4 regions of the Paenibacillus sp. NPDC093718 genome follow, and region 3 is predicted to be linked to each of the others. Evidence: a T-box and tRNA genes for the amino acid it is inferred to sense, from the RefSeq annotation. Region 3 holds a T-box; the other regions hold tRNA genes.
What was found. A T-box is a leader RNA that pairs with one kind of tRNA and senses whether it is charged. The one in region 3 lies ahead of leuS (leucine--tRNA ligase), so its partner is inferred to be a tRNA-Leu.

Region 1 (7,740 bases), on a different contig from region 3:
TCGTACAACAATCTTGAAAAGCTCCCCTCCATGCCCACCGAACCGGAAGGAAATAATGCACTGCTGTTCACCGTCTCCAAATTGAGATAAAACACCTTTAATCCCAGCACGCCCAGCTGCTTCGCCATGTTCATGGCAATCGTTGACTTCCCGCTCCCGCTCAGGGGAGATACAATGCCAATTACCGAGGTTGTTCCGACATTCAATTTCTCCAGCGCTCCACCGCTTCGCTTACAGTGGGTGATTATGACTTCCATCAGCTGAGGCAGCGGTTGATACTTGAATGTACTGCTGCCGCCCTCTACAAGAGAAGAAGATGAATGACCTTCACTTAGAAGCAGCCATGGAACCGAAGTCTCCCCCCGGCTAAGCCAGCTCTCCAGCATTTCCGTATCCCCCACGACCAGATTGGGCACTTCTCCCACTTCCATATAATGTAGAAATGAATCGATGCGGGTAAATGCGGTTACCTGAAGAGCCGATCCGTAAGAACTTCCATGCAAATAACTCAGCAGCGGTTCGACATACCGGGAATCCTGCACTGCCAGCACAAGTCGGGCCGGTATCATAAAGCCAATCCCTCTCTTCTGTAACAACGCCAAAAAAGCACCGTCCAAGGCCGCAATATGCGGTCCATGAACGGTGCTTCCGTTGTCTGTTATAATTTGACATTAGAATATCACAGTTGCAGCAGAACGGCAAGATATTATTTTGATATACAGATAGCCCTTATTCACTATTGTCAAAACAAGGATATATGTCCTACTATATAGGCTTAGAACGAATGTTCTCTATATAAGAACTACTTATATAGAACCAACATTACATAAACTCCTAAACCAATTAAACCAATACTTCCAAGCCAGGAGAGTGACAACAAGTGAACAAACGAATGTTAACCGCTATGCTAACCGCCTTGCTGCTATTGTCAGGCTGCAGCCAGCCGCTGATGTCCCCGGCGACATCAAGCGAAGGAACCGCAACAAGCGTTCCATCCGAAGCCAAGACAAACACCAGCATGGCGAATTCCAAACAAACGACCTATCCGACCGATGATCTGAATCTTCCGCGGGTAGCCGTGGAACTGGTCAAAGCCGTTGACGGTGACACCATCAGCGTGATGTTCGAAGGGAAGAAGGAGAATGTTCGGATGCTCCTGATCGATACCCCCGAGACGAGTCATCCGAAGCTGGGCGTACAGCCATTCGGGCCCGAGGCCAAGGCTTTTACGAAGGATCTGGTGGAACAAGCCGACCTTCTTGAATTGGAATTTGATATCGGTCCGAACCGGGATAAATTCTCCAGGCTGCTTGCGTATGTATATGCCGACGGAAAAATGGTCCAGGAATCGCTGCTTGAAGAAGGACTCGCCCGCGTTGCCTATATCTATCCGCCCAACACCCGCTATGGGGACAAATTTGATGATTTGCAGCGGATCAGCCGGGACCAGGCGCTCGGCATATGGAGCGTAGAGAACTATGCCCAGGAAGACGGCTTCCATCCGGAGGAGCAGGAAGACGCAAACAACAAGAACAACAGCAGCCGTAATAACGTAGCGGCAGCCCAAACTCCGAAAGAGAACAGCCAAGAGTCCAAGCAAGGCTGCGTCATCAAGGGCAACATCAACTCGAAGGGCGAGAAAATCTACCACACTCCCGAATCCCCATACTATGAGCGCACGAAGCAGGAGCAGTGGTTCTGCAGCGAGGCAGAAGCCGTCCAGGCCGGTTTCCGGGCCCCGAAGTAAACTCATCTGATGTATGAAATGAACGCTCATGTTCATCTTATATAAATTTTAGCCGTAATTGAAAAGGAGCCACCAGCCATGGGGAAAAAGAAACCTCCAACAATCCAACCAAATGAAAGTCAACCGCCAAATCCGAGCTCTGGCGCATGGTACAAAACCGTTTGGAGATGGCACTTCTATGCCGGCATCATTTTTGCTCCCTTTCTGATCATCCTGGCTGTAACCGGCTCCGTTTACTTATTTAAGCCTCAGATTGAACAAGCGCTATATCGGGACTACTACACGGTAACCCCTCAGGTTGAACGTGTAACGCCCAGCAAGCTGGTCGGACAAGTGAAAGAACTCTATCCTGAGGCTACCATTACGAAATACCGCCCTGGCGAGTCGGACTCCCGCTCCACGGAGATCAGTCTGACCTCGGACAGCGAATCCATGACCGTCTTCATGAACCCCTATACGGGAGAAAAGATTGGCGAGCTGAAAGACAAAGACCGGATCATGGACAAAATCGAGGAATTTCACGGCGAATTGATGGTCGGGACCATCGGGGACCGGATCGTGGAGCTTGCCGCCTGCTGGGCGATCGTGCTGATTATTACCGGGGTGTATTTGTGGTTTCTGAAAAATAAAAACAAAAACAAAAGCAAAAAGAAAAGAAGCCTCGCGGGCATCCTGTATCCGCGTCTGGGCAAGGGTAAGCAGACTCTTCGCAGAGACCTGCACGCCGTTCCTGCATTCTGGATTGCCGCAGGCATGTTATTTCTTATCATGACCGGCTTGCCCTGGTCAGGCCTGTGGGGCAGCAATTTCCAAACCGTGGCGACCAATACCGGCGCCGGCTATCCGCCTTCCATCTGGTCAGGCAGTACGCCATCCTCCCATGTGGTTCAGACGAAGGAAGTCGCAGAGGTCCCTTGGGCGGCTGAAAATCTGGAGGTACCTAACTCCACCATCTCCGACTTTACGCCGCTTCCAATCGAAGATGTCATGTACGTAGCCCGAAGCGAGGGGATCCATCCAAGCTACACCATCAGCATTCCGCAGCAAGCGGACGGGGTGTACACGTTGTCGGCCTATCCGCCGAAAGCCCAAGACGAGGCTACCATGCATATCGACCAGTACAGCGGCGCGGTGTTGGCGGATTATCGCTATGATCATTACGGAGTCGTTGGCAAAGCCGTTGCCCTGGGCATTACCCTGCACAAAGGAACCCAATTCGGCATCGTCAACCAGATCTTCAGTTTGCTTATATGCATAGGCATCATTTTCATTGCGGTAAGCGGTTTGTACTTGTGGTGGAAGCGAAAACCGGAGCATGGACTGGGGGCACCAAAAGCACCCGAGGTTAACGCGAAGAACATGAGGGTATTCCTTCTGCTTCTCATCGCTTTGGGGATCCTGTTCCCGCTTGTGGGCTTGTCGCTCATCATCGTGTGGATCATCGACTATGTCATCGTTCGGAGGGTACCGGCGATCAAGACATTTCTGAATGCCTGATTCGGTCTTTACTCTAACTACAATAAGGGGTGGCGGTTTCATGATCATGAAAAGCCGTTTTATATTATGCGCACTGCTATCGTTCCTGCTGCTGAGCGCTTGCTCGGCCAGTCCCGAAGCAGTCAACCGGTATGAAAAAGAAATCCCGCTGATCGCCGAGGTAAACATACCGGAGACGTTATCCGTTCATCAACCGGAGACCATTGAGATCATTCTCACCCAGGATGGCCAAAGAGTACCCGGTGCGGATTTTGTCCACTACGAACTGTGGAGCCATGACGGCTCCCTGCGGGATCCCATGACGGATGCGGTAGAGGTCGGTGATGGCGTGTATACGGTAACCAAAACCTTCGATAAAGAGGGGCTGTATTTCATCAAGCTGCACAGCGGCAACAACGGTTCCATCATCATTCCCCAGAAACCGTTCGCCGTCGGCAAACTGTCCGAGGCCGAGCTTGCCTACCTGCAAGCGGGGACCCCGACATTTCAAGAGGGTACGGCAGATCATCATCATTAAAGCAAGCTGGATTAGGACAAAAACCGGCGCCGAATCTCCGGCGTCGGAACCATGCATTCCGTCGATTGTCCGAACCACCGGTAGCGGTTCTTTGCCACCCAGCGGTATACCAAATTCCGTAAAAAAGGGGGAATCAGGATCAAAATATACGACAGCGGCCAAGGAAAGCGAAGACGCCGTGCAATCCGCAGAGCTCCCGTCGACCTTGTGTAATACCTCCCCTGTTCAATCAGCACCATCGTTTCCGTAGTATCTCCACGAAGCCCTCCCTGCCTCAACAGCTCCTGCCCAATCTCGGATTGCAGCGAAGCGAAGCGAAAGGCACCGGCAGGATCTCTCTTGATAATGAACTGCGTCAGACCCTGGCACAAATGGCACACGCCATCAATCAGTACAATCGCATAGTCCTCATGATTATCGGTTGCACGATCCTTCATATATTTCCTGGCTCCCTTCAGGCCTAAAACAAGAAAAAACGCAGGAGCCCTCTCCTACGCTTGATCAAGTACGCTTATTGGTTTATTACTCAGCAGCTTTGTTCAGCCACTCGCCGTCTTTCATCTGCTGGTCGAATTCGTTCGAGAATTTCTCCATGCATTTGCATATGAAATCCTTACGACAAACCGGGCAAGGTACTTTCCCAAGTCGGCTAAGCGCAGTCAGTTTCCATTCCGGGAAGCGGTTATAGAATACGCGAATATCCGTTCCGTCAGCCGTGTGGATAATGAATTCGTAAAGCCCTTCTTTTTCATTGCTTCCAGCTGTGGTCACATTTGCAATCTGCGGTCTGTATGGCATGTTCATCACCCGTTTATTTTATTTAAATTCCCTATGACTGGTTTGTACTTTCTGGTACTTAGTCATATTAAAGAATTTTAGGGGTGATGTCAACCGAAGAACACATCCAGGATCGAGCCAAGCTGCCCCCTCTTTTTACCTTCTAATATATCCGGGTTGAACACTTCCACATATCCGCAGTTCGTACAGGAAACAAATAGGAAATGATTGTGCTGAATATCAAACATCTTGCTCAGCCCGGCCCCTGACATCGAGACCTCTTTCGTCTGGCAGTGATTCCCTCCGCATTTGCTGCATACAAACCGTTCCTCTATCATTTGTTCAATACGCATCTTAAGCGCCCCTTTCCAATTCGTAGCTTTAACTGAAATACGGAGCATCATGTAAAAAGTTTCATATTCAGCATCGTAAGCCGACAAAAAAGGATGACCCTCCATTTCAGAGGACCATCCGAATTCCTTTATGGTTAGCTTACGCTTAACTCCACGTCGATGTTGCCTCGGGTTGCCTTGGAATAAGGGCAGAACGCATGCGCCTTCTTCGCGAGGTCCTCCGCCTGGCTTCGTTCGATCCCCGGCATTTCGATCTTCAGCTTCACCGCAAGCTTAAAACCGTCAGCGCCTTCGTCCTTTCCGATCATGACCTGAGAGTGAATCACAACGTCCTTGAGCTCGACGCCCTCTTTGCGGGCGATATTAGCCAGGGCGCTTTCGTAACAGGCGCCATAGCCGGCCGCAAACAGCTGCTCCGGATTGGTTCCGTCACCGCCCGGTCCTCCAAGCTCCTTCGGCATGCTTAATTTGTGATTAAGAACCCCATCCGTAGATTCAACAGAGCCTTCACGCCCTCCAATGACTTTTACATCTGCTGTGTATAATGGTTTCATGCTCGTTCATCTCCTTCATGCCCTATTATGGTTTCTACATGTACTCTTTAAACTTGCAGCGGAAATTGAAACGATAAATAGGGCAAACTCGCATAAGAAACAGTATGTCCCAGCTCGCTGAGCAAACAAAAAAGCTGTTTATCAAAGGAAGAATTCCTCTTGATAAACAGCTTCTTCATGAAGTATGCGGTAGAGAGGACTCGAACCTCCACGGGTATACACCCACTACCCCCTCAAGATAGCGTGTCTGCCATTCCACCACTACCGCATGTTATAAGGGATGTTCTGTAGCGAACATTCCCTATTATACTGTTCCGTCATACAAAAGTAAAGAACCAAGTTATGGATCAACAGCTTAAGCGCATGAGCAGCTAAGTCTTATCGTTTCGCTTTTCCTTCCGGTATGCTGAAAACTCGATATATTCCCGGATAAACTCCTTCTCATTCTCTGCCAATCCCGACATGAAGGGAAGATCGGATGATTCCGGATCCACTTCATACTCCCCACGCGCTTCCCTGAGTCGGGTGGGATTGCCCTTGCCAATAATCAACCAATCCAAGCTTACGGAAAAGAATGCAGCAATCTCAATCAATTTATTTGTGCTCGGCGTTGTTTTCCCCCTTTTCCAATCACCAAAATTTCCTGTGCTGATCCCGAGGGTTTCACAAAACGCCTTCTTGGTCATACCTCGGCTTTCTATGAGATGTTCGATTCGTTGGTAAATAGACTGCATCAAACAACCGCCTTCCTAGTTCTCTTTGAAAGAAAATTACTTATGTACGTATTTTTCTCTTGCAAAACCACTTAATTACGTGTATAATCAAATATATATTGCCTAAATTATACCATAGTACTCATGGATCGTTGTATCTTTTACTCATGAGTCTATTCAGTATGAGGAGCGAGTCATTTGCCCTACGATACCATGATCACATCTTGGAATAATGCGGTTCATTCCTTGAATAAAGGATTGATGATCATTACGCCGGATGGCATCATAGACAAAATTAACGATCCACTCATTACCATGGCCGAAAGATATGGTGTTTCCCCTGAGTTTGGATGGCAGGGGGCATCTTTTTTTAATATCGCTTCCCAGCGCTTGAGTTTGGCTTCATTCGATCATTTTTTCCATGAGCTGGATGTGCCCTCCGTAAGAGATGTTATGCTGGGTAAGCAATCTGATTATTCCTTTGAATATGCCGTGCAATGGAACGACCAAGAGAATTGGGTTTTATGTGAGGTACTGCCGCTGCTTATCCACAAGGACAGCCGTATTCACGGAGCTATGATATCATTTACGGATATTACCAAGTTCAAACGCAAGGAATTGCTGCTGGAACAAGCGCTGGCTCACAGCTTTCCCCTTCCCGGGCATATTCCCATCTGCGCCGTATGCAAATACGTTCACCACGCGGAAGAGTGGGAGCCTGTGGAGAGCTATTTGGAGAGCCGCCTCCCCATTGAATTTACCCACGATATCTGTCCGGATTGCATTCGCAGATTATACCCAAAGTACTCTTCCATCCTTGATGATCCGGAATTACTCGATTAACACTCTGCCTGTATACAGCAACGCGGAATAAGCAGCTTCATGATCCGGCTTTATCCCTGGATATGAGGCTGCTTATTCATGCTTAAGTCATCATTCTCATATTACGCGTTCACAAAACGAAGCAGAGGGCTTATCAGAGCAGGCAGCACCGAGACGTGGCCTTCTCCCTCAATTTCATGAAACGTAGTCTCCAGCACCTCATCATGCCCTTTGAGGAATGCATAGAGTTCCCTGGCGTCTTGCACCATGGACGGCTTCTCCTCAGCTCCAACGTACAGACGCAGCTCTTTACGCTGTCCACTCTGTTGTAAACGGAGCCTCCCCTCTTTCCATCGTTTGTACAGCACGTAGTTTTTCCACCACACCGAGGGACAAGCCGCAATATACCGCGAAAAGGTCTCCGGTCTGGTGAATAATGTATACAAGGTGAAAAAACCACCGAGTGAGTGCCCGAACAGCGCCTGCTTCGAACGATTTACCGCGTATTGCCGCTCCACGGCCGGCTTCAGCTGAAACTCGATGAACGTAAGGAATGCTTCGACGCCGCCTGTTTCCGGCCAATCCAATCCGTTAGGGCGGACCGGCAATTCATGGTCTTCAGCATATTCAGTAAAGTTGTAAAAACGCTCGCTGCTCACGATCGGACTGTCACTGTCAAAGCCGATCCCGACAATAAGCGCCGAGGGAATGCCACGGGGCGTCCGGGATTGCAGTCGGATTGCCTCCGCAAGCGTTCCGA
Region 2 (7,740 bases), on a different contig from region 3:
CGTGACCAACAATCCGGTCTGATAATTCAAATTTAGATGCTCTACAAAAACAGAGCCCGCGCCGGCAAGCATGATGCTGTTGACTCCAAGCAAAATGACAAACATAAAGAGGCTGATCCAGACGCCGGCTTTCTCTCCAAACAGGAACTTGTTCAAGTCCTCAAAGGATTTGGCCCCGATCCGCCTGGAAATCGTCATGATTTTCGTGCCAAGCCAAATGAATAGTCCTGTCGCAAGCAGAATGGTAAGTGTAGCCCAGTGTCCATATTGGGTAAAGAATTGAAGGATTTCCCGTCCGGTAGCAAAGCCAGCGCCAACGATGGTTCCGATATATGTAAAGGCGATCTGTAAAACGCGAATAGAATTACGCAAGCCCCGCATCCCCCTTGAAAGTTAATCGTTCTGCATAGTACAAGGTATGCTTGGCTCAGCTGGGACATGACTCCTACCTGTCCAGGTCCTTTACCGGAGGCATGAACATGATGATTGCCAGGGCAAGGAGATCAATGTCAGGAATTATGACGGGAACCGTACAGTTAAATGACGGAGTCACCGTTTGTACTTGCCGTACAGGGAGGAATATGTTACTTTTACGACAAAGGAATCGTGGGAGGTCTTTGGGATGGATTGGTTGAAAGAGCGGATCATCAAAGAAGGTGTCGTGTTGTCGGATCAAGTGCTGAAACTGGATGCTCTGTTGACGCATCAAGTAGACCCGGCATTAATTATGGATATGGGCCGGGAATTTGCGGCTAGATTTAAAGAGAGCGGCGTGACCAAGGTCGTTACGCTGGAATCCTCCGGCATTTCTGTTGCATTTGCCGCGGCGCTTGAATTGGGAGTTCCGATGGTATTCGCCCGGCGCAAAAAAACGCTGCTCGCCGATCCAGACGCCTTGTGTGAGCGGGTTCCGTCTTTCACCAAGGGCATTGTCACGGACATCATGGTATCGCGCCAGTTTATCGGGGAAGAGGATAAATTGCTCTTCATTGATGACATTATCGCGAACGGTGACGCTGCCAGAGGCCTGATCAAGATTATTGAACGGGCAGGGGCGGAATTAATCGGGCTTGGCGTTGTGATTGAAAAGAGCTTCCAGGCCGGAGCGAGAACGCTGCGCGAACAGAATGTTCATGTGGAATCGCTGGTAACCATATCGTCCCTTGAGGACGGCAAGATTACGTTCAGCTAGAATAGGAATATACCAAACGCTTAATGGCATGTCAGGAATAGAGCTGAAAGGTAGGCCTTAAGTCATGAACGTTTGTACCCTGGCCTATGGTGTGCGTAATCATGGAAATTCGTAGTCGATTTTAAATGCATTTCAGCCTAAAATCACAACAAAATCTTTTCGCCTCCGTGATTTTCGCTTATAATAAAGAGGTAGGCAAGAGAGAGGAGGCAGCACCATGGGGAAACAACCTGTAACCGAGCCGTTTTTGATTGAGAAGCTGAATGAAGCAAAGGTACATTTTGAACGTGCTTTGGATTGTAAACATACGGAGTTTGATGATCTATATCCCTATATGATTGAACATCCTCAGTTTTTCTGGTACAAACGCTACGTTGCCTGGTCAGAACTGCTGACGATTGCCGGATTGTGTGAGGAGGTTTCCTTCGAATGGAAGGAACAGTTTACGCCTCAGCAGGTAGAGTATATCGAGAAGCGCGTCATGTCTTCAACCGTTCTGGATTTTTGGTACGAGAAGAATGACAGCATCGAGCCGGCACAGCGTTAATGGGTATATAGAACATCTCTTAGTCGGGATGTTTGTCGATATCGCAACGCATTCAAAAGACCTAAATGATCTCATTTAGGTCTTTTTTTGCACAAAGTTTATGAAGGAGGTATGGTGATGATTAGCGATGAAAGACTCGATGAGCTGCGGCTCTCCGGCGAATTGGTCCGGGTTGTGCGGGACGGCTTGGAGACCAATGATATTATAGGCTTTGTCGTAGCCTGGGACCCGGAGCAGGTCATTATACGCCGCAGAAACCGGCGGGTCGTTAAACTGGATCGCCGTTACAGCTACCAGCTTAAAAAGGATCCAAGAGTAAGCCCGATCGAAGAGTAGGCATAGATCTCGAACTCGTCGGACAACTTAACCTCGCATCAAATTTTTGTGGAAGAGGTGCTTTAGGTTATGGAAATGTCCAATGACAAGGTTTCGGCTTATAAGAATGAAATTCTGAATTTGAAGCAGAGCATGCCGGAAATGGCAGAAGCGTATCATCAGTTCACAGGCGTTTGCTTTCAGGATGGCGAACTGGATGAGCGAACGAAGCAGCTGATCGCGCTCGGAATCGGACTGTTTGCCAATAATGAGCTGTGTACCTTCTATCATATGGAAGAAGCCCGTGCGAAGGGAGCCTCGGATGCTCAGATTATGGAGGCTGTAGCCGTGGCGTCTGCCGCCAGTGCGGGACATGCCCTCTCGCAGGGATTGACCCGCGTGCAGCATACTCTTCATTGATTCACGTGTCACCGATAACCGTCTCATCCGGAGCATTCATGTTCAGTGGGGAGACGGTTATTCTCTGTTTAAGGGCAGCGATTTAGCGGGCGGAAACAGCGGCAGGAGGATGGGCTTGCTCAGAGGACTCGGCCTCGGGCGAAACCAGCCCAAGATAGGCTCGCATCCGGTCCATCATCTCCTCTCGGAAGGATGGCCATAGAATGTTCATCGAACCAATGTAACCCCGACATGCATATCGTGCCTGGATTCCATCCTGGTTTTGTCCAATATCATACACCTTGATCGCCCGCTTGGTGAATTCCTGCTTCACCTCACGAAGAAGCACAGCAGCACGCTTGGCGCCGTTCCCCACAACCTCTACATACAATTGAGGGCTCTTGAAAACACCGCTCTCCTGAATGATTCGGCAATCCCTTTCAAACACCTTATGAATGAACATCAGCAGCAGGTAACTCTTGATCAATGCACGTTCTTCCATCGTAACAGCCGGTATGGCCATCAACATCACCGCCTTTATATAGAAAATGGTTATTGAATGAGAACCTATGTTCTTATTTTAACCGAAAAACAGGTTTTTAATCAAGTTCAAAAAAAGTGTTGACTCAATTCGGGTAGCGTGATATCATATATCTTGTCGCCGCTGATAAGGACTTGTCTCCTAATAGCGATGAACATGATACGCGGTCGTGGCGGAATTGGCAGACGCGCACGGTTCAGGTCCGTGTGGGCTAACCCCCGTGGAGGTTCGAGTCCTCTCGACCGCATCCTTATATAAAGAAGCTCGTAAACTTGCTTTTTAGCAGTTTACGAGCTTCTTTTTGTGTTGAGAATTTAGATGAGACGGGATGAAAGCTTTAATCAAAATAATGCGATGCAGTCGTCAGCAATGCCGCTCAGGTCAAAATTACCGCGGAACTGCGGAGAAAACGGCTGCGAGTAAGAAAGTCAACGATCTAACGATGGCCGGCAAGAAGTTTTTGTGCCTGGCTGTGCTGAATACAACCACTCTTACATATTTACATACCTTTTCTCAAACAATACGGTTAGGTGTGATTAGCATGAACATGAATGGAAGGGGGAGTACCATGCGGAAGGCATTTAAAAAATCGGTTATCTTGCTATGTACGATATGGATGATCGTGAACGGAACACAGATCGGATATGGTGCAGGGGTGGCCTCTACCCCTACTGGTGAGCCTCCCAGTCAGGAAACAGAAGAAAAGCACGAAGAAGCCGGACGCGGCAGGCCTGGCCAGGAAGCGAAAGTTAATAAGCTGGCTGTCATCATTGATGATTTTGGCAATGATCAGAAAGGGACTCAGGAAATATTAAGTCTTCCTGTTAAGATCACGGTGGCGGTGATGCCTTTTTTGCCGACAAGCGTGAAGGACGCCGAAGCTGCGCATCGGCAAGGGCATGACGTCATCATTCATATGCCCATGGAGCCAAAGCAAGGACGATCTTCCTGGCTCGGACCGGGTGCCATTCTAAGTTCACTAACCGATGAGGAGATTCGTGAACGGATGGAGGAGGCAATCGATTCGGTTCCTTATGCCGTTGGGATTAATAATCATATGGGCTCCAAGGTTACCGGGGATGAGCGGGTCATGTCCATTGTGCTTGATGTATGCAGGGAGAGAGGGTTGTTCTTTATCGACAGCAAGACAAACTATCATAGCGTCATTGGCAAACTGGCAGTGGAGAAGGGGATGCCGTCCATCGCCAACGATATATTCCTGGATGATGTTCATACCGTTCAGCACGTGAGCAAACAGCTCCTGACTGCAGTACAGCATGCTGAAGAGAGAACATCCTGCATTGCAATTGGCCATGTCGGCAAATATGGAATCCGGACGGCAGAAGCGCTGAAAGGAACCATTCCGAAACTGCAAACCAAGGTGGAGTTTGTGGGTATCAGCGATCTGGTTAGGGAACGATCAAGCTGGCGGCCGAATCCGCTGCCTGCGAATTAGCGTTGGTTATTTGAATACCATAAAAAAATAATAGCCTTCCAGACAAGGACCCGGTGATTCCAATCCCTGTATGGAAGGCTATTCACATGTGGAAGCTGCATTTATTTATCGGATAAGGGAATCAGTGCTGGGCGTCTTTATGGATATGGCTTATATGCAAAAAAACAGCCCCAAATTACAGGGCCGTTAAATAATTGATAATCCCGTCGGCAATGGCTTCGGCGATCTGCATTTGACCGTTGCGGCCGGTTAATAATTTCCGGTCCTCCAAATTGCTGAGAAAGCCGGTTTCGACAATGACGGCGGGTACTTGGGTTTGATTCAACAGATAATATGGTTTACCTACCATGATGTGATTGTTGCTGCGGTAAACCAGATTCAGCTGCTCTTGGATGGTGTCCGCAAGTAGGGTGCTGCGTCCCTCGGATTGATGAAGCACGATGCCTCCGCGCTTGGACGAGTTCTTCCCCCAATTCACATGAATGCTGACTACCAGCTTGGTCGGGATCTCGCTGCTGAGCTGCTTGCGCTGCGACAGATCGCGGCGATGCCTCGAGGAGCTTCGATGCCAACGATTGTCATCGCTAAGCGCGTAATCGGCATCGCGGTTCAGGACGGCATGATAGCCTTCCTTGCGAAGCAGCATGAACAGTCTCCGTGAAATGGCCAGATTAATATCTTTTTCCAGAATTTCACCATACGACGTTCCTCCGTCGATTCCGCCATGACCCACATCGATCAGTATGACATCATGGGCAAAAGGGTGCAGCTGCCTTAGCTCGGACTGGTCGATTTCCTGACCTGAAGAGTGGGTGGATTCGGGCGTTTCGGTCAGAAGCCGGATTGTCGATATTGGACTTTTATGAACGGCATGCGCTGGACGCGTCATGGCTTGCACCTTCACCGGATATGCTTCCATAACAGAACCCGGGAGTGCCAGTGCAAAGAGAAGCATCCATACAACTGCTGTCTTAATCATGATGGTTCCCTTCTTTCACGTAAAAATTTCGGCTTTTTTAGAATGTGCATATGGCGGAAAAATCATGCTATTCAAGTGCGAGCGTCTAGAATTGATCGAAATGGAGCAAACTGATACTGGGATGTGGATAAACCAAAAGGAGTTGATTCGTATGGCTAGCGGCGACGAATTGATCAAGTACATTACCGAGCGCGTGGTTCATTTTATAGATACGCCAAAGGACGTTCGGCGTCAGGCGAAGGTGAAGGAATCCTGGACCACCCGCTGGTTCGGCATGATTCCGTTCTCCATGTCGCTATGGAAAGAGGATGTAACCACTAAGAGCAAAAAAAAGGGACGAAGTAACAGCTAATGCATGTTCAATCATCAAATCGCATTTGCACATCGTGTGGACTGCCTCCTGTGCGCGCAATGTCAGCTTGAAGTGAGCATCGCTACTTGATGGTTATCGCCCTTTGTGCGTGCTGAGTGCACACTTATAAACCGTTTGAAATAAAGGACGCTGCCCCTAAAGGGGCAGCGTCCTCAGAGTGTCGAGAAAGTCCAGAGGACTTTTCGACACTTTATTTTTTATATGGGGAGGCTCATCTTTTAAACCAAAAATCGATTTAAAACGATCTGAGACCCCTAGTTTTGAGACTATTAAGGTAAATTTTAACCCCCTGCAAAAAACAGGGGGTTTCTCAACAGCCTGAGGACGCTGCCCCTAAAGGGGCAGCGTCCTTTTGTGAGTCATGGCATATGGCATGGAAAAAGAGCTGTTGTTGAACATAATCTCGAATTACTGAAACCCGTATTATTCCGGCTGGGCATAAAATTGCCCTTGTCCGATTAACCGGGTTGCCGGGAGGAAACGGAGGGTGTCTGTATTCCGCAAGGGAACGGAAACATAGAGCGCAGCCGGGTTCTCCTGATTCTCCGAGGACCAACGATGCCAGCCCGTTAAGTTAAAAGGCGCGCCGTAGGCGGCATTGCCTTTTGCGGACTTAAATATCAGGGTGGAGTGCTCCTTAAGTAAATTCCGCAGATCGGCGCTGCTTCGGGCTGTTAGATTTCCAGTGGTCAGCCACAGCAGATTATCGTAAGGATCCATGGAGTCGCCGGTTGCGATGGAGGGCGTTCCGGCAAACCAACGGTTGGATTTGGATGAAGTTACGAGCCCTTTGGCTGTTGCAGGTAAAGATACGACGGATACCAGCTTCGTCGTTGAATCCGTCTGCTGGGGCTCATCCGGTAGAGCTTCACTATTTAATGCATTAAAATAGACCGGCTTCTTGCCAGGCAGCTGGACCTGCCAGACGGGGGACACGTCATACAGCTTGCGCACGATGCTGCCTTGAGGCAATGCCCCTCCGGCCTTCACAAGGCCTTCCGCAGCGAGCCGCTCTTTCAGCGGCGCTTGGCTGTAGGGAAGGGTCGAGCCGATTCCGTATTCACTCAGGATATATCCACCGTCTTCTCCTGCACTGATAATCATGTATCCTTGCGGCAGTCCATCATCGGAAATCGTGACTAACCAGCCGTGCGTGCCCGGACCGAGCGGGATGAACTCGAGTGCTGCTTCGTCCCAGGTCGTAAATGGCGCATGGGCCGATAATTGAGCGACAGTCTCCTCAGCAAAGTCCGTCAAACTCTCAGGAACCCGAGCCTCAGCCTTGTTCTGACTAACACCTGAAACGCCTGATGTGTGATGATCCGCTGTAAACGGAGTGCCATTCAGACTAAGGCTGTTAGCAGAAATGGAAACGTCGGCCCGGCTTGTGGCAGCCAAGCTTGCCTGCGGCTGGACCGCACTGAACCAGAGGATAGTCGTTACGATGATGGAAACAGACAACATTCGATATCGGCTGTTCTGCTTGTTATCGGGTGATTGGGGCTTGAAATTATTGCAATCCTTGCCATCATGGTTATGAAGTTTCATGTTCCAACGCTTCAAATCATTAACCGCCTTTCCTTGGCCCTACGCGCCGTGGATGTGTTGGAATCATCATATCGGACAAGCTCTGCAAAGGCTGTTGCAAGCTGTCGCGGTAGGAGAAGGGAGAATGGTTCTTTTTTTGCCTGCTTTTGTAGAGGGGCGTCATGATGACGCACCCACAGGCGAACACAGATGAAATAGCCCGCAGGTTATGACGGACAAGCTCACTTTCGGCTCGTACTGCCATTGCATTTCGGACCGGCGGTTCTTATATTGCTCCTCGATGAGCACTTTTTTCTCTTCGTCCTGCTCCTTGAGCAGGTCCTCGTAATAGCTGTCGATCACCAGCAGTTCATCTTCAAGACGTTCTCTTGCTTTTGTGGCCCAGTCATA
Region 3 (7,740 bases):
CTGCCGTAAAGCGCGAAAGGAGGGAACATACACATGAAGGTCGGTTTTATCGGTACGGGCAGCATGGGTAGTCTGTTGATCGATGCCTTCATTCAATCGGGCGCACTCCTGCCTGAGCAGATTCGGGTCAGCAACCGAAGTCCTGAAAAGCCGATGCAGCTGGCAAAACGTCATCCCGGTCTGACGGTATGCAGCTGTAACACGGAGTCGGCTTCTCAGAGCGACCTGCTATTCCTATGTATAAAGCCGCTTGAATTCAAATCTGTCATCAGCGAAATCAAAGATCGGCTTGAAGCCCGGCAAATCGCGATATCCATCACGAGTCCGGTCCAACTGATCCATCTGGAATCATCGCTGCCCTGCAAGGTAGCGAAAATCATACCGAGCATCACCAACTTAACCGGAGGCGGAGCATCGTTATGCATGTACGGTTCCCGAATAAAAGAAGAAGACAGGCAGCTTATAGAAAGCCTCCTGTCTTATATCAGCAGGCCGCTCGAGATACTGGAATCGCACACGCGAATCACTTCCGATTTCTCCAGCTGCGGGCCTGCTTTTTTAAGTTTATTCATGGAAAAATGGATCGACGCTGCCGTTGAAATGACCGGAATCGACCGCAGAACCCTTAATGCATTAGCCGGAGAAATGCTGCTTGGCACCGGCAAGCTGTTAACGGAGGAGGGCTTCTCCCCCGAACAGCTGCAAGAGCGGGTTGCGGTTCCCGGAGGCATCACGGCCCAGGCTTTGGCACTGCTGGATTCAAACCTGAACGGATTGTTCTACCAATTGATCCAAACCACACACGACAAGTATGAGGAGGATTTGGCAAAACTGGATGCTGCCTTCGGTTTTACGATTAACCGGCCACGATATTGACCAGTTTGCCTGGTACGGCAATGACTTTGCGAATACTCTTTCCTTCCAGCGCCTGCTTGACATTCGGAAGGGAGAGGCTATGTTGTTGCATGGCTTCTTGGTCCATGTCTTTCGAGATTTTGGCACGTTCTACGATTTTGCCGTTCACTTGAACGACAATCTCCACTTCGGCCTCTACAGTCCAAGCTTCGTCATACTCCGGCCATGGCACGTAGGTTACGCTCTCCGTGTAGCCTAAACGGCTCCACAGCTCTTCAGCCAGGTGAGGGGCCAGCGGGGAAAGCAGCTGAACGAAGTTCTCCATCGCTTTGCGCGGAAGCTCTTCCGTCTTGTATCCCTCGTTGATGAATACCATCAGCTGGCTGATCGCTGTGTTAAAGCGCATATGTTCAAAGTCCTCGGTCACTTTCTTAATCGTTTTGTGCAGCATACGCTTGAATTCGTCCGTACCCTCGCCTTCCACGATTTTAGGGTTCAATTGACCGTCGTCCCCGATAAACAGGCGCCATACGCGGGAGAGGAAACGATGCGTTCCTTCCACGCCGTTGGTGTTCCATGGCTTGGTCGCTTCCAGCGGCCCCATGAACATCTCGTACACGCGCAGCGTGTCGGCTCCGTATTCGTTAACAATATCATCCGGATTGATGACATTGCCGCGGGATTTACTCATTTTTTCATTATTGTTGCCCAGGATCATACCCTGATTGACCAGCTTCTGGAAAGGCTCCTTCGTATCGACAACGCCCAGGTCATACAATACTTTGTGCCAGAAGCGTGCATACAGCAAATGAAGCACCGCATGCTCCACACCACCGATGTACAGGTCAACCGGCAGCCATTCCTTCTGCTTCTCCTTGGAGCACAATTCATCATTATTGCGTGGATCGATATAACGCAGGTAATACCAGCAGCTGCCGGCCCATTGCGGCATCGTATTCGTCTCGCGCCGGGCTTTCATGCCGGTTTCGGGATCAATCGTTTCCACCCATTCCGTAACATTAGCCAGCGGTGATTCGCCGGTACCGGACGGTTTAATCTGATCCACATCCGGCAGGAGCAATGGAAGCTGATCCTCAGGCACGGTCTTCATCGTTCCGTCTTCCAGATGCAGAATCGGAATCGGCTCACCCCAGTAGCGTTGACGGCTGAACAGCCAGTCGCGCAGACGGTAAGTTACCTTCTTCTTGCCCTTGCCCTCTTTCTCCAGCCATTCATTCATCGCCTGAATAGCCGCTTCATTGTCCAACCCGTTCAGGAAGCCGGAATTCACATGCGCGCCACTGCCGCTGTATGCTTCCTCCTCGATATTTCCACCCTGAACGACTTCAATAATCGGAAGACCGAATTGCTTCGCAAACTCCCAGTCACGGCTGTCATGACCCGGAACCGCCATAATGGCACCCGTTCCATAGCCGGCAAGCACATAATCCGCGATCCAGATCGGCACTTTAGCGCCGTTTACCGGATTAATGGCGTAAGCACCCGTGAACACACCGGTTTTATCCTTGGCCAAATCCGTCCGCTCCAAGTCGCTTTTACGAGCTGCTTGATCTTGATAAGCCTTGACGGCTTCACGCTGATCGGCTGACGTAATCTTATCAACGAGGTCATGCTCCGGCGCCAGAACGCAGTAGGTTGCCCCGAACAGCGTATCCGGACGGGTTGTGAACACCTCCAGATGACCATCGTAACCTTCGATGTCAAACCGAACCTCAGCGCCTGTGGATTTGCCGATCCAGTTGCGCTGCATATCCTTCAGGCTTTCGCTCCAGTCCAGTTCATCCAGATCTTCAAGGAGACGATCCGCGTATTCGGTAATGCGCAGAATCCATTGGCGCATCGGTTTACGTACGACCGGATGACCCCCGCGTTCGCTCTTGCCGTCGATGACCTCTTCGTTCGCAAGCACGGTACCGAGCGCTTCGCACCAGTTCACCGGCACTTCAGCCACATAGGCAAGGCCGCGCTTATAGAGCTGGATAAAGATCCACTGGGTCCATTTATAATATTCCGGATCGGTTGTGCTGATCTCGCGGTCCCAGTCATACGAGAATCCGAGAGATTTGATCTGGCGGCGGAACGTATCGATATTCTGCACGGTAAACTCGCGAGGATGTTTGCCTGTGTCCATTGCATACTGCTCGGCTGGCAGACCGAAGGCATCCCAGCCCATAGGATGAAGCACGTTGTATCCGCGCATCCGCTTGTAACGGGACACGATGTCAGTCGCCGTGTACCCCTCCGGATGCCCTACGTGCAGGCCTGCTCCTGATGGATACGGAAACATATCCAGCGCATAAAATTTCGGTTTGGATGATGAATCTTCCGTTTTAAAGGTTTTGTTCTCATCCCAGTATTGCTGCCACTTCAGTTCGATGGCCTGAGGCTGATAGCCGTGGCCGGTTGGTTGATTGTCCGTCATACTCCATTGCTCCTCCTTCACAGTCAAGAGGCAAGGCCAGTGCCGTTGCCCAAAAAACAAAAAAACCTCATCATCCATAGCGCTGATCGCTAGGGACGAGAGGTTTGATTCCCGTGGTACCACCCTAGTTAGCCAAAGGCATGCTTTGCCTTTCACTCCCTTTGCATCCTTATCGCGGATGAGACGACGATGCTTCAGCGGCCGAATCTGCCGAAATACAGCGGCCGGGTTAACACCATTGCTCCGAGGCGAGTTCATTCCTATCGTCAACCGGTTTTCACCAGACACCGGCTCTCTGCATGATCGAAAGTGGAACGATTGATCCTCATCATCGCGTTCATATTACCGTTTTAATGTGGCTATTATACCCAAAAAGTCCGATCAAGTCAACGAAAGCTCTTCCCCGCTTCTGCGATAATATTCCGGCGTCGTCCCGACCATGGCTTTGAACATCCGGCTGAAATGAGCCAAATGCTTGAAACCTGCCGCCTGGCTGATCTCCGTGATGCTGAGTTGAGGGTGGAGCCTGAGCAAAATTTTAGCTTGGTTAATCCGCCGGTGATACAGATATTTAAACACCGTCGTTCCGGTAACCTCCTTAAATAAGGAGGATAAATAGTGTTTCGTAATATGCATTTCGCGGGCAATTCGCTCCAGCGTCAGATCCTGCATATAATGTTCCTCGACGAACGATACGACATGCTGGACATGCCGTTCTTTCTCGGAGATGGAGTCCTGATCCTGCACAGCGTCCTGGCACCAGTCCGCGATGACGTACATCATCTCCTGAATACGCAAGGTCATCCGTTCCTGGCGAAAACCGGCCGTGGATTCCGAGAGGCGATGTATATCGGCCAGCATGCCTTCGAATTCGTCCCGATTGGCCCCTGTCAGTGTCATGCGATGATTTCGCAGCGATTCGAAGGGATCCAGCAATATCGATTTGGCCGTCTCCGAAAGCCCTTTGCAGATCCAGGCCGGATCGAAATGCAGAATGCTTCTGACGTATCTGGAATCGGGCTCAACATTCGGACAATGGAGCGTAAGCCCATTCATCAGGAGCAGATCCCCCGATTTCAGAGTGAAAACGGAATCGCCGATCAAATACGTGCAGCGTCCTTCATGGAAATAATAAATTTCATAAAAAGCATGCGAGTGAAACTGCCCTCCCGACAGCGGCTGTTCATTGTAATAGGTCAGATCGAACGGCGCTTGCAGCTGCATACGGTCAAAGCCTGGCATCATATCGGCAGATGAGGTCATCTAGAGAATCGCCCCTTTAGCGATTTTGGAGTTATATAACCCTCAACATAACGGGGTTTTCTCTATTATAAATGATTTTATGGAATGCGCACGGCCTCATTTTGGGCGATGACGCACAATTCTCCGGCTTTGAAAGCATGCTCCTGGGACATGGCGTGCTCCGTGCGTTCCAGACAATCCAGGATAAGCTCTCCGAAGAATGGGTAGCCTACCTTGCCTCGAAGCTCCATATGAAACTCTCCCTCGCCATTAACGAGGTACAGATGATCGCCCTGCGGATTCCTTGCGATATCGATGTATTTGCGAAGCTCGATGTATCCTTCCGTCCCCAGAATAAAGGTTCTTCCGTCTCCCCAGGTGCCAAGGCCCCCGGGTGTCAGCCAGTCGACTCGGAAATAATTCGTGGCCCCGTTGTCCCCCACTAGCGTTGCATCTCCGAAATCCTCCAGCTCCGGGTAATCCGGATTCGCATAATTCCCTACCTTGCTGCTGAGCACCTTGGCATCACGGCAGCCCGCAAAAAACAAAAATTGTTCAATCTGGTGGGAGCCGATGTCACACAGAATGCCCCCGTACTGTTGATGACGGAAAAACCAGTCCGGACGGGAAGGCGCATTTAAACGGTGCGGCCCTGTTCCCATCACTTGCACCACTCGCCCGATTGCCCCGTCCTGGATCAGCTTCCCGGCATGGACGGCACTCTCCACATGCAGCCGTTCACTGTAATAGACCATGTACTTCTTGCCTGTCTCCTCGGATTTCGCGCGAGCAGCGTTCACCTGCTCCAGCGTCGTGAAAGGCGTCTTATCCGTAAAGTAATCCTTGCCGTGCGACATGACCTTCAGGCCAAGCTCGCATCGTTCCGAAGGAATGGCGGCAGCCGCTACCAGACGCACTTCCGCATCCTGAAGCACCTGTGACTCGGACGAGGCGACGGTTACATTTGGATAAGCCTTGCAAAAAGCCGCAACCTTCGCGGGATCTGGGTCATACACCCACTTCAGCGTCGCCCCGGCCTCGATCAATCCGTTACACATACCGTATATATGTCCATGCTCCAGCGACATAGCGGCAAAAATAAACTCTCCGGGCTTGCACACCGGCTGGGCCTTGCCCACCGGTGCATAGAGCATTCCATTACTGCGGTCCATACCACGTGCCTCCTGATTGTAATTTAGTAGGATCCAAACGTCTTGCTCATATCCACCGGCCCGATCTCCTTGACCGTTTTCTGAGCGGAAGATTGTGTGATCCGTTCCTGCAGCATTTCGTAATACTGGTCCTCGTTAAGAGGGAGATCAACCCAATTGTCGGTCCAGGTGGACAGATGCATGGCATTGGACAGCGTCAATCCATGGATTCCCTCTTCACCCGGGGCAATCAATGGCGTTCCGTGCAAAATGGCATCCGCAAAGTTCTGGATAATGCCGCTATGCTGCGGATTATCCCCCCAGATCGGGACCTCGCATTTCCAGCACTCCGGTTCGCCGAAGCCCCCGGTATACTGCCGATTGAATTCCGGCTCCGGCACACGGAGGCGCCAGAAGGTAAGCTTGCCGTCCTCGATGACGATTTTTCCGCGGTCCCCCGTCACTTCATATCGGTTAGTGCCCGGCGCTTCACCCGTTGTCGTAATAAACACGGCCGTAGCACCATTCTCGTATTCCGCATAAGCCGTCACGTCATCTTCGACTTCGATGTTCCGGTACTTGCCGAAGGCGCAAAATGCACGAATTCTCTTTGGCATCATGCCGGTCGTCCACTGCCAGAGGTCCAGCTGATGCGGGGACTGGTTAATCAGCACCCCTCCGCCTTCTCCAGCCCAGGTAGCTCGCCATCCGCCTGAATCATAATAGCTCTGGGACCGGTACCAATTCGTTATGATCCAGTTCATCCGCCGGATCTCCCCGAGTTCACCGTCTGCTATAAGCTCTTTCAGCTTCTTGTACAGCGGATTGCAGCGTTGGTTATACATAATGGAGAACACTTTGCCGCTGGCTTCAGCCGCGCGGTTCATTTCCCGCACTTGCTTCGTGTAAACGCCTGCCGGTTTCTCGATCAGGACATGGAGTCCATGATTTAGGCACTCGATCGCCACTTGAGGGTGAGCATAATGGGGCGTTGCAATAATGACTGCATCAATCTCCCCCGATGAGATCATAGCGCCCGTATCACTCCAAATTTTCACGTCCGAAGGCAGCGTTTCCCTCGCTTCTTCCTGTTTGGCAGGATTCAGATCGCATATCGCGCTAAGCCGCGCGCCCTTGATCCGCCCGGACGCCAGCGTTCTGGCATGCGAAAACCCCATCCCCAGTCCAATAACCCCTACTCTTACCTGATCCATGTCTATAGCCTCCTTCAAAAAGTGACCTACGCGTTTTGTTTCTGCTCTGACCACAGCTTCATCTGCTCGGCAAAACGAAGAAGCATTTCCCTGGACTCAAACGTTCCGCTAAAATCTTCGATTCCGTAGTAACCTTCGTAACCAACCGATTGCAGATCCTGTATGACCTGCTTCCATGGCACAGCCCCCTGGTCAAGCGGAACCCATTCCCCGGACCACGCCGCAGAGGTACCATCCTCGGCAGGCGTTTTGCGATACCCCCCGTTTTTTACATGGACATGAGCCAGATAAGGACCAAGAAGCTCCAAGCCCATCCGGTAGTTCTCGTAACCTTCATGGACCATGTTGCCCGGATCATACAGCACGCCGATATGCTGTGGATTAAAGTGGGATACAAGCCGGTGCGTCAGTCCGGCGCTCGGGGCGATCGTAAGATGGTGCGTTTCCACCACGGCTTTGACACCGTAAGCCGCTGCGAGATCCTGCACCTCATGGAGATAACGAACCGCCTGGTCGTACAGCTCATTATAATTGCGCTTCCGGTCGTATCCCGGGATACCCGCGCGAATGAATGAAGCTCCGATCAGCTTGGCTGCTTGCATGACCTTCTCCGTCGCTTCTACGTCGCCGCATGTCAGATAAGGAACGACCGCAAGACTGCGCCTGCCATGCTTGTCGGCCGCTTGCTGAAACTTGAGCCAATCCTCCTGCGTGCCATTCGGATCCATGGAGCAGCGGTTATGCCGCCAGAACGAGGGCTTCTCCCCTGCAGCTTCTTCCGGAATCTCCTTGAAGCGCCATTCGATTCCTTCAATACCGGCATCCGCCGCGGCTT
Region 4 (7,740 bases), on a different contig from region 3:
GAATGGCCGTTGGCTGCCATAACCCCGCTATGGTTCTCAACCACAACATGACCGGAAGGATTGCTGCAGAACGTACGCACCCGGGTTCCGACCGAGGTGTTAAAGATGAATTTGCCTTCATACAAATGCTCATTGATCTCGCGCATGACCACATCCGAGGTTTCAACCCGAACACCCACGTCCACCTGGTTATTATGCATTTTCAATCTGCGTTTTTTTAATACACTGGTCAACCAGGCAGAGCCGTCACGGCCAGGGGCAACCATCACCAAATTCGCCTCATGGACCTCCCCGCCTTTCATTGCGATGCCGGTAACGCGGTGGGCTCCGTCTTCTTTGACGGTGACAATGTCCTCGGCCTCCGCCCGAAAAGCCATATCAATTCTTGTCTTCAAATATTCGTATATCGATTTCAGTATCTCCAAATTCTGCTCGGTTCCAAGATGCCTTACCTGAGCGCGAAGCAGCTTCAGGCCCGCTGCGTATCCACGCTGTTCAATATCCCGGATCGCATTTGTTGTCGGATCCGTAATGGCAGGTGTTGCTCCGTGCTCCAGATTGATGGCGTCCACATATTGGATGAGCTCCATGACTTTGGATCCTGGCAAATAATCGGTCATCCAGCCGCCAAACTCCGTGGTTATGTTGAATTTGCCGTCGCTGTATGCTCCCGCCCCGCCAAATCCGGCTGTAATCGAGCAAGCCGGCAAGCAACCGGCAAATTCCTTACGTCCTACTGCCGGTGGACAGAGCTTAATCTTCTCCTCCAGGATCGGGCAGCTTCTCCGGTAAATATCATGTCCCTTGTCAACCAATAGCACCTTGCTGCCTGGTGACTTTAACGTCAGTTCATAACAAGCGAAAATACCGGCCGGACCGGCACCAACAACGATAACATCATATTTGCTCATCATATCCCCCTGTGTGTTTGACTGTCGCTTCTGCACACCGCTCCCGGGCACAAAAAAATCCTGCTCCGAATAGGTATGCTTGCGCATCCTATTCTTAGTCAGGAATTTAAGGTTCCTTGTAGAAACCCCTGAACCTTATTTTCAGGGATATACGAATAAGCATCTATTTTCTTCATCAACCATAGTTAATATAAAACGGATTTGCGAATGAGTCAAGATAAGATATATAAATTGTTCGTATTTAACTCCTTTATTCTAGTTAATACACCAACATTATCGATATATATAACCAAAATACGAACATTACTTTGAAATGATCAAATAAATTAGTAGGTCTATCGGACCATTACATCCGACTTATAAATCAGGTAACAACGAAATGGAAACAATTGTTTTATGATTAGCTATTGAAAAGTGAGTGTCGAATATTGTAGTATTGTGTTAAAAAAAATCGGAGGAATTATGCCTACACAACTGCAGCAAGAAAAACACTCCATTGAGGCGTGGTCCCTGATCAATCGTAAATATTTGGGGAAAGGTGTGCGAGTCAAGCGCTTTCGCCGGCCGACCCGCTGCCAAATTCGCAACCGCGTCCTACTAGCCGTACTTATGGCCAACGATATCAAATTGTCGCAATTGGCCGAGGAACTGGGAGTATCCTCCCGTAGTGTCAGCGCCTGGGTATATGAGGGACGCGTTCCCGGAAAAAACAACCTGGAGAAGGCCTGCGACTACTTGGGTTATCCCCGTCACATTCTCTTCAGGGAGGAACTGCTGGACAAGTCACCTTTAATCTGCCAGCCGGCACCTTCCCGCTTCATGAAACGCACCCTGACTCGCTCACCCGTTAGCAATCGGATTCTGACAGGCCTGTGCATGGTTCATGACTTGTCGGTAAGCGATGTTAGCCGCTGGATCGGCGTACATCCCGGCACATTCCGCAAATGGCTGCACCAGGGCACCGTACCATCCGCAGCGTTCCAGGAAAAAGCGGAACAGTTCTTCCGGATCCCTAAATCTGTTCTATTCGCAGATTGCGCATTAAAGCAAAATTCCTAATCAAAACTGCTGTTATAATAAAACCATACTTAAGACTCCAACCCATGCTCAGCTTGCCTGGTCGATCAGGCTAAGCCGGGCTTATTTTCTGTTATGGCATATTTCCAGACGATCAGGGAATACAAGTAACATTCCGTTCGCATCATCCAACAATTGAGGTGAGTGAGTATGACGTTACGTCATAAGCAGATTGGCGCTGCACTGGGATTGCTCACCGGAACAACCATGGGAAGCGGTATTGGATTCCTGCTTGGTTGGCACTCCTCCAATCTGATCGTCCTGGTGGCCCTCTTCGGCTTATTCGGAGTTGCCGCTGGTCTATGGCTGGGCTCACGAATGATATTCAAAGAGCTGCCTTAATGAACGATATGATGTTCATCGTTCTGCCTCTTCCTTGCTGAGATTGGAGGCATAACCACAAAAAGAAGACCGGAGAATTCCGGTCTTCTTAGTTATAAAATCAGTTATGGGGTTTCGTGTTAACAACATACAACGATCCTGACGCAACCTCTTTGTTCTTGGGAGCCCCAGGAGCTTCATCGGTGATAGCTCCCGTGGCAGGGCTGCTGGCGGTCGTATCCGGTATATCCAGGTTGCTCCAGGTTTTGCCCCCGTCCTCGGTTTTGGCTTGCCCGCTGAATCCTGTTTCAGGTGAAATGAAATGGAGAAATCCGGCATTCGGCGTGCTTCCAATCCGAACCCACGTCTCGCCGCCATCCGTTGTGCGGTACAGATCGTTATTCTCCATCACAGTCCAGGCCTGCTTGCCATTCAGCGCAAAGATTTGGCGTACGGTGCCTTTGGGCTGAGCCTGAACCTCCCATTCCGTGCCACCGTTATCACTAAAAGCTATCCAGCCTTCTCCGCCGATCCAGCCCGAGCTATGATTAATGAGCCGGACCGCCGTCACATCCGCTAAATCCACATCGAGTTCAGCGGCCTGATTGTCCGGAGCAACGTCCGTATCATCCTGTTCTGCGACGGCACCGCTTCCTGCGGCGTGATCCGCTCCATCTAAAGATTCTTCTGTGCCGGAAGAGGGCTCCGCCTTCTGGGTATCCTCCTTCGAAGATTCCACCGATCGCTCAGCCACATTCCCCTCATCCGATGGTTGACATCCAACAGATAAACTCACTGCAACGAGCATCAACAAAATAAAGCCCAGCCCTTTTCGAGGTTTTATCACAGGATCACACCCCTTGTATTCAAAATAACCCGCCAGTAACTTCTGCTAACAGGCCAAATATTATAAATCCACTCCATTGAATTCACCCTAAAGCTGAACGGTTCCTCCAGTTTAGTATAACGCGATTTCCACGTGAAGAGGAACGAAAAAAGCTGTTCTTCAAGTTAAATTTCACTTGAAAAACAGCTTTGCTTCATAGATGCGGTCGAGAGGACTCGAACCTCCACGGGGGTTAGCCCACACGGACCTGAACCGTGCGCGTCTGCCAATTCCGCCACGACCGCATGTTATGTAAGTCGTGATCGAGTTGATCACCGTAATTAAGAGTATATAATGCCCAAAGTTAAAAAGCAAGCATTTTTTAAAAAAATTGTCGAAACCATCAGACTTCATATGGTTTCGACATCATAAGTCTATTTTCAGACCGTCCATTGATCATGTATCACGCCAGATAACACCCAATCCTCTCCATATTGTTCAAATACAAGCCGGAGGCTTTCCCAATCCATCCCCGCATAATCAGGATGAACTCCTTCGTAATAATACTCAACGATGACAGCTCCCTTATACTGGCTGCTTGCATTATTCACCGTATTTCCTTCGCTCTTGGATTGGTTGTAACCGATCCATGGTGCTGCGGCAAAATCTAGGGTATAGACGAATTTATTATAATAGCTCTCAAAATTCATGGAGATCGGTTCTCCGCTGCCATCATACTCGCCCCAGCGGTATAAGGTGTCGTGGTTAAATCCCTTCCTCAGCTGCTGCTTGCTAAGTGTGACATCCTTCTGCCGATCAACATGCGCATAAGGGGAAAAGGTAATCCCGTTTGGATGAGCGAGCTCCGCAAGCTTCTCAAAATCCTTGTTTTTCAAAAGTATTATCGCCTGATTACTCTTCTTGGACAGGGCAGCTTCTGCCTCCTTCGGTGTGAGCAGCGGATAGATCATAGCTTCTTTAGCCTGGTTATTCCAGACAACCTTGCCTCCAAGACCCTCTGCCGAGAAGCGGAGGGGGATATAAACACGTCCCTCCTTGAGCAGAGGCGGGGCATCCAAAGTTACAGCTTTGCTGTCTTTAATGGCGTGATTCTGCCCCACGGTGTAGCTTGTCGTATGTTTAACATTACTCACAATGGCCGTCTGCTTGGCTTGATCCCAGCGCACTACGGCTCCCATCGCTGTTGAAATGCCGCGGAAAGGCACCATCACCCGGCCGTTATGAATAAAGGGAGGCGATTCCAGCAGAAGCCGACCTCCATTCACTCGAATTTCGATAGGTCTGCCTGAGGATGTGTCCGCAGCCCAAACTTCTCCTCCATATGACATGAAACCGGTTATCCCTATCATTGCCGCCATGATACCGGCCAGCAGCCTTCTCACGCCTTGACGTTTCTTCATCACAAGCTCTCCCTCCCTAAGCTAAAGTTCACTATCCATTCCATTATAAAAGATCTATAACCCTTAGGCCTATCCATAAATTCTGTTCCTGTCGATTCATATATTGACCCTTTTCAACGCTTGGTTCGATTGGATACAACTCTTCATTGTATGTTTATTCAATAAACCCTTCATACTAATACAACGTTGTCATGGATTGGCAAGTCATAACCATAGGAAATGCGAGGAAGTAACGATGTATATCAAAAAATATGCGATCACCCTGCTGTTAGGTATTCTTTGCCTGTCTTATACCGTGCTTACAGATTGTCTGTTCGGGTTCCCATGGTACAACTTTATGATCAACTGGCAATTTACTCTATTCTCCATCGTAGAGAAGCTGACGGTTACGGTGCTGCTATGCCTCCTGATCCTTCCTGATTGTTACCGAGCATTCAAAAATAAAAAGCTCCGTGATTCAAGCCAAAGTCCTGGAAACGCGGGACATGGTTCATGATCCGGAGCTAGAGTCGGATTTTGCCTTTCCTTTAGAGCTTCCCCTGCGTATCAAACCGACCACGACAAGCAGCAAGGGCACTGCGATTGAAAATATAGGGAGAATCATATATAGATGTTGGCTTCCTTTCATGAGATGCTCGCTATACGAGCGGGCGAGAATCATCGAATTGCCGAGCATGATTAAAGCGAAAGGATAGATCAATTTTTGATAGGGAATGTTGAACAACTCGGATGCAGAGATCAATGCGGCATAATAATACAGACTTATTTTAAAAAACACACCAATAATCAGAACCATCACGATCAAAATTTCCGTCCGCTCAATGAACTCCGAAATATTGGCTTTTCCGACCATCGTCAGCAGAGGAAAAACCGAACGCTCCGTGATGTTGTCCCCAAGCACAGAAATGGTAACGGCAGAGGTTAGCGCCAGCATCATTCCGCTGAATAAAATAGCCAGATACCCTGCCTTAATCCCGCTCTTCTGCCGGCTCAGATGCGGAAGAAGGACCGTAGCAACGATCAACTCCCCAAACGGAAAGTGCATATTTTTTTTCACAACGGATTGAATGATGGGTTGTATGCCGTTACCCAGAACAGGAAGCAAGTGATGGACTTCTACGATGGCGGAAAATACGATAACCAGGGCGCTGAATACGCTGATCAGCAGAACTATCGCCAAGAAGATCAAAGCGGTGCGCCCAAGCACCTCCAATCCTTGATGCAGCACAAAAGCGACGGTCATCACCATGATCAAATTGACAATGAGGAGCGGGGTCTCCTTAAGGGCTGCCGATGCCATTACCAACAGCCCTCCATCTACGATATCTCTGGAGCCTGTATACAGGTAAAACACACAGTAAGATACTCCCACCAATCCCCCTAAATATTTCCCAAGCAATATTCGATAATAAAACGTCGGCAGATGATCAGGAAACATGGTGTACAAATAAACATTCAGCGAATACATCATCGTCCCGATCACCATGCCAATCAGCAGCCCAATCCAGGAATCCTTGCCGGCCTGCAGTCCCATGTTCACGACAAGCGTCGTTCCGAACTGAAATAGAACCAGCAGCGAGAAGAACTGCAGCGGACTGATTTTCACCTTCACCTTTAAGCTCCCCTTTACTGGTTGTTCATGTTGTATTTAAAGGAGCGATCTCTCATCTGAGAGTTACGCACAACGGAATTCACATGATATTCCACTTCCAAATGCGGAAAGATCACATCCCATCGTCCCTTCATTTTGTGCCAGGCTTCTGGTCTGGCGCGTTCTACCGTTTGACCGAATTCCAGGATATCGCTGTTCGCTTCCTGACACTTCTTCACGGATAATTTCAGAATGCGAGCCACCTCTTGGTTAGCAGCTGCTTCAAGCGTTCTCATCGAATTCGGGTTCCGCAGGTCGATGTCGCTCATCACTTCCCTGATTGAGAAGTTAGGTTCGACGAAGATGTGGATAATAGGTTGAAGCGGATCTTTAAACTTCGCTTCCAGCCGGGTCTTCGATCGCATCACATCCAATGCAATTTCGCCCTGTCCATTTTCAAGTTTTATATTTAATGGCGTTGCTTGCATTTTGTTCTTGATCCACACGGTTCCCTTGCTCTCTTCCTTGGTCATCCAATCTTTAAGTTTGTCGCCCTTAAAAATAGCCAGATTGGAGATAACGCCCAGACCCGCGCTCTCCGAACTTTCAAGATTGGATTTCTTTACGGCTCGCTGCGCATCACCTTCGATGATGACCCCGTTAATGACAGGCCCGCCACCGGGAACAAGCAGATCCCGAATGACATCGTCCACCTCTACACGGAAGTTCTCGCTTAATTGTCTTGAGGTTAATTCAATCTTCTGTACAAGCGCGAAGGCCGTAATCTTTCCGATGGGCGTCAATACAGCAACCACGTCTTCCGCCCTTTGCCCTTCTGCGGCCACCAATATTTCGGTCGTCAATCGAATATCGGAATCACGATCCAAATAGTCGAATAGATCGATAATTCCGTTTCTGGCCACTTCGTCGGATATAACGATTAATCCCGTGTGGGCAAGCGAAATGATACGCGGTACTTTTCGAGACGTATTTCGCAGCGCTTCGATGATCGTTTTTCCGGATGCTTTGTATATGGATGTCGGTGTCGCTCCCCTGCCCGTTTTGCCGGATATTTCATCCGCAATGATGGTCTGGAAGGAAATCATATATTGCTGCTCTTCTTCCTTCCAGTCAATGCCGATACCGGCAACAATGGCCCGCTTATTCAATTCAGTCGCATCCCAGCAGCCCGTTATCGTGCTTAGGCAGCAGCACAGGAGAATGCTAACCAACCATCTGTATCTGAACATTTCCGGCTACACCCCTAACGTAAATTACGATTGGCCTCAGCGGCCGGAACAGCCGTCTTCTGGTCCCCCGTATTACTGTTATCCCTTCCGGCATTCCGATTGTGTAAACCGGATGATGGATTCCCGGCTTCCTGCGATTCGGTTTTCCCCGATGTACCTCGATTACTGCTTGAATGAGATGCGGACAAGGCTTCCGCTTGGAGCGATTTGAAAGGCATACGGATGACAGCGTCTTTTTGATTCCGCAATCGGAAAGGGCTGATCGGCGATAAATAGGGAACTCCGAACGAACGGAGACTATTCATATGGGCAACAAGGATGATTAATCCCAGTGTCAGCCCGT

Region 1: it has a tRNA-Leu gene. The T-box ahead of leuS (leucine--tRNA ligase) is inferred to sense a tRNA for this amino acid. The anticodon was not compared.
Region 2: it has a tRNA-Leu gene. The T-box ahead of leuS (leucine--tRNA ligase) is inferred to sense a tRNA for this amino acid. The anticodon was not compared.
Region 4: it has a tRNA-Leu gene. The T-box ahead of leuS (leucine--tRNA ligase) is inferred to sense a tRNA for this amino acid. The anticodon was not compared.

What each region holds. Positions count from the first base shown of each region.
Region 1 covers NZ_JBNNUS010000011.1:225,261-233,000, reverse strand. The annotation lists gene ACQKPA_RS27710 (hypothetical protein) at 1-569, opposite strand, end outside; gene ACQKPA_RS27705 (thermonuclease family protein) at 881-1,747, shown strand; gene ACQKPA_RS27700 (PepSY-associated TM helix domain-containing protein) at 1,826-3,244, shown strand; gene ACQKPA_RS27695 (FixH family protein) at 3,285-3,761, shown strand; gene ACQKPA_RS27690 (thiol-disulfide oxidoreductase DCC family protein) at 3,773-4,198, opposite strand; gene ACQKPA_RS27685 (hypothetical protein) at 4,284-4,559, opposite strand; gene ACQKPA_RS27680 (zinc ribbon domain-containing protein) at 4,649-4,891, opposite strand; gene ACQKPA_RS27675 (organic hydroperoxide resistance protein) at 5,026-5,445, opposite strand; tRNA gene ACQKPA_RS27670 (tRNA-Leu) at 5,631-5,713, opposite strand; gene ACQKPA_RS27665 (helix-turn-helix domain-containing protein) at 5,817-6,179, opposite strand; gene ACQKPA_RS27660 (hypothetical protein) at 6,357-7,001, shown strand; gene ACQKPA_RS27655 (alpha/beta hydrolase) at 7,103-7,740, opposite strand, start outside.
Region 2 covers NZ_JBNNUS010000001.1:796,253-803,992, reverse strand. The annotation lists gene ACQKPA_RS04075 (YkvI family membrane protein) at 1-372, opposite strand, end outside; gene ACQKPA_RS04070 (xanthine phosphoribosyltransferase) at 623-1,192, shown strand; gene ACQKPA_RS04065 (hypothetical protein) at 1,410-1,739, shown strand; gene ACQKPA_RS04060 (hypothetical protein) at 1,857-2,075, shown strand; gene ACQKPA_RS04055 (carboxymuconolactone decarboxylase family protein) at 2,145-2,474, shown strand; gene ACQKPA_RS04050 (hypothetical protein) at 2,557-2,976, opposite strand; tRNA gene ACQKPA_RS04045 (tRNA-Leu) at 3,158-3,241, shown strand; gene ACQKPA_RS04040 (divergent polysaccharide deacetylase family protein) at 3,563-4,450, shown strand; gene ACQKPA_RS04035 (N-acetylmuramoyl-L-alanine amidase) at 4,626-5,429, opposite strand; gene ACQKPA_RS04030 (YqzE family protein) at 5,581-5,781, shown strand; gene ACQKPA_RS04025 (hypothetical protein) at 6,226-7,365, opposite strand; gene ACQKPA_RS04020 (YqhG family protein) at 7,510-7,740, opposite strand, start outside.
Region 3 covers NZ_JBNNUS010000009.1:46,271-54,010, forward strand. The annotation lists gene comER (late competence protein ComER) at 34-876, shown strand; gene leuS (leucine--tRNA ligase) at 857-3,298, opposite strand; T-box leader at 3,387-3,639, opposite strand; gene ACQKPA_RS24460 (AraC family transcriptional regulator) at 3,680-4,561, opposite strand; gene ACQKPA_RS24465 (Gfo/Idh/MocA family protein) at 4,639-5,712, opposite strand; gene ACQKPA_RS24470 (Gfo/Idh/MocA family protein) at 5,736-6,905, opposite strand; gene ACQKPA_RS24475 (sugar phosphate isomerase/epimerase family protein) at 6,932-7,740, opposite strand, start outside.
Region 4 covers NZ_JBNNUS010000001.1:875,083-882,822, forward strand. The annotation lists gene ACQKPA_RS04435 (NAD(P)/FAD-dependent oxidoreductase) at 1-911, opposite strand, end outside; purine riboswitch at 987-1,086, opposite strand; gene ACQKPA_RS04440 (helix-turn-helix domain-containing protein) at 1,374-1,970, shown strand; gene ACQKPA_RS04445 (hypothetical protein) at 2,139-2,330, shown strand; gene ACQKPA_RS04450 (WD40/YVTN/BNR-like repeat-containing protein) at 2,431-3,156, opposite strand; tRNA gene ACQKPA_RS04455 (tRNA-Leu) at 3,357-3,440, opposite strand; gene ACQKPA_RS04460 (copper amine oxidase N-terminal domain-containing protein) at 3,576-4,556, opposite strand; gene ACQKPA_RS04465 (hypothetical protein) at 4,792-5,052, shown strand; gene ACQKPA_RS04470 (GerAB/ArcD/ProY family transporter) at 5,047-6,168, opposite strand; gene ACQKPA_RS04475 (Ger(x)C family spore germination protein) at 6,183-7,397, opposite strand; gene ACQKPA_RS04480 (spore germination protein) at 7,412-7,740, opposite strand, start outside.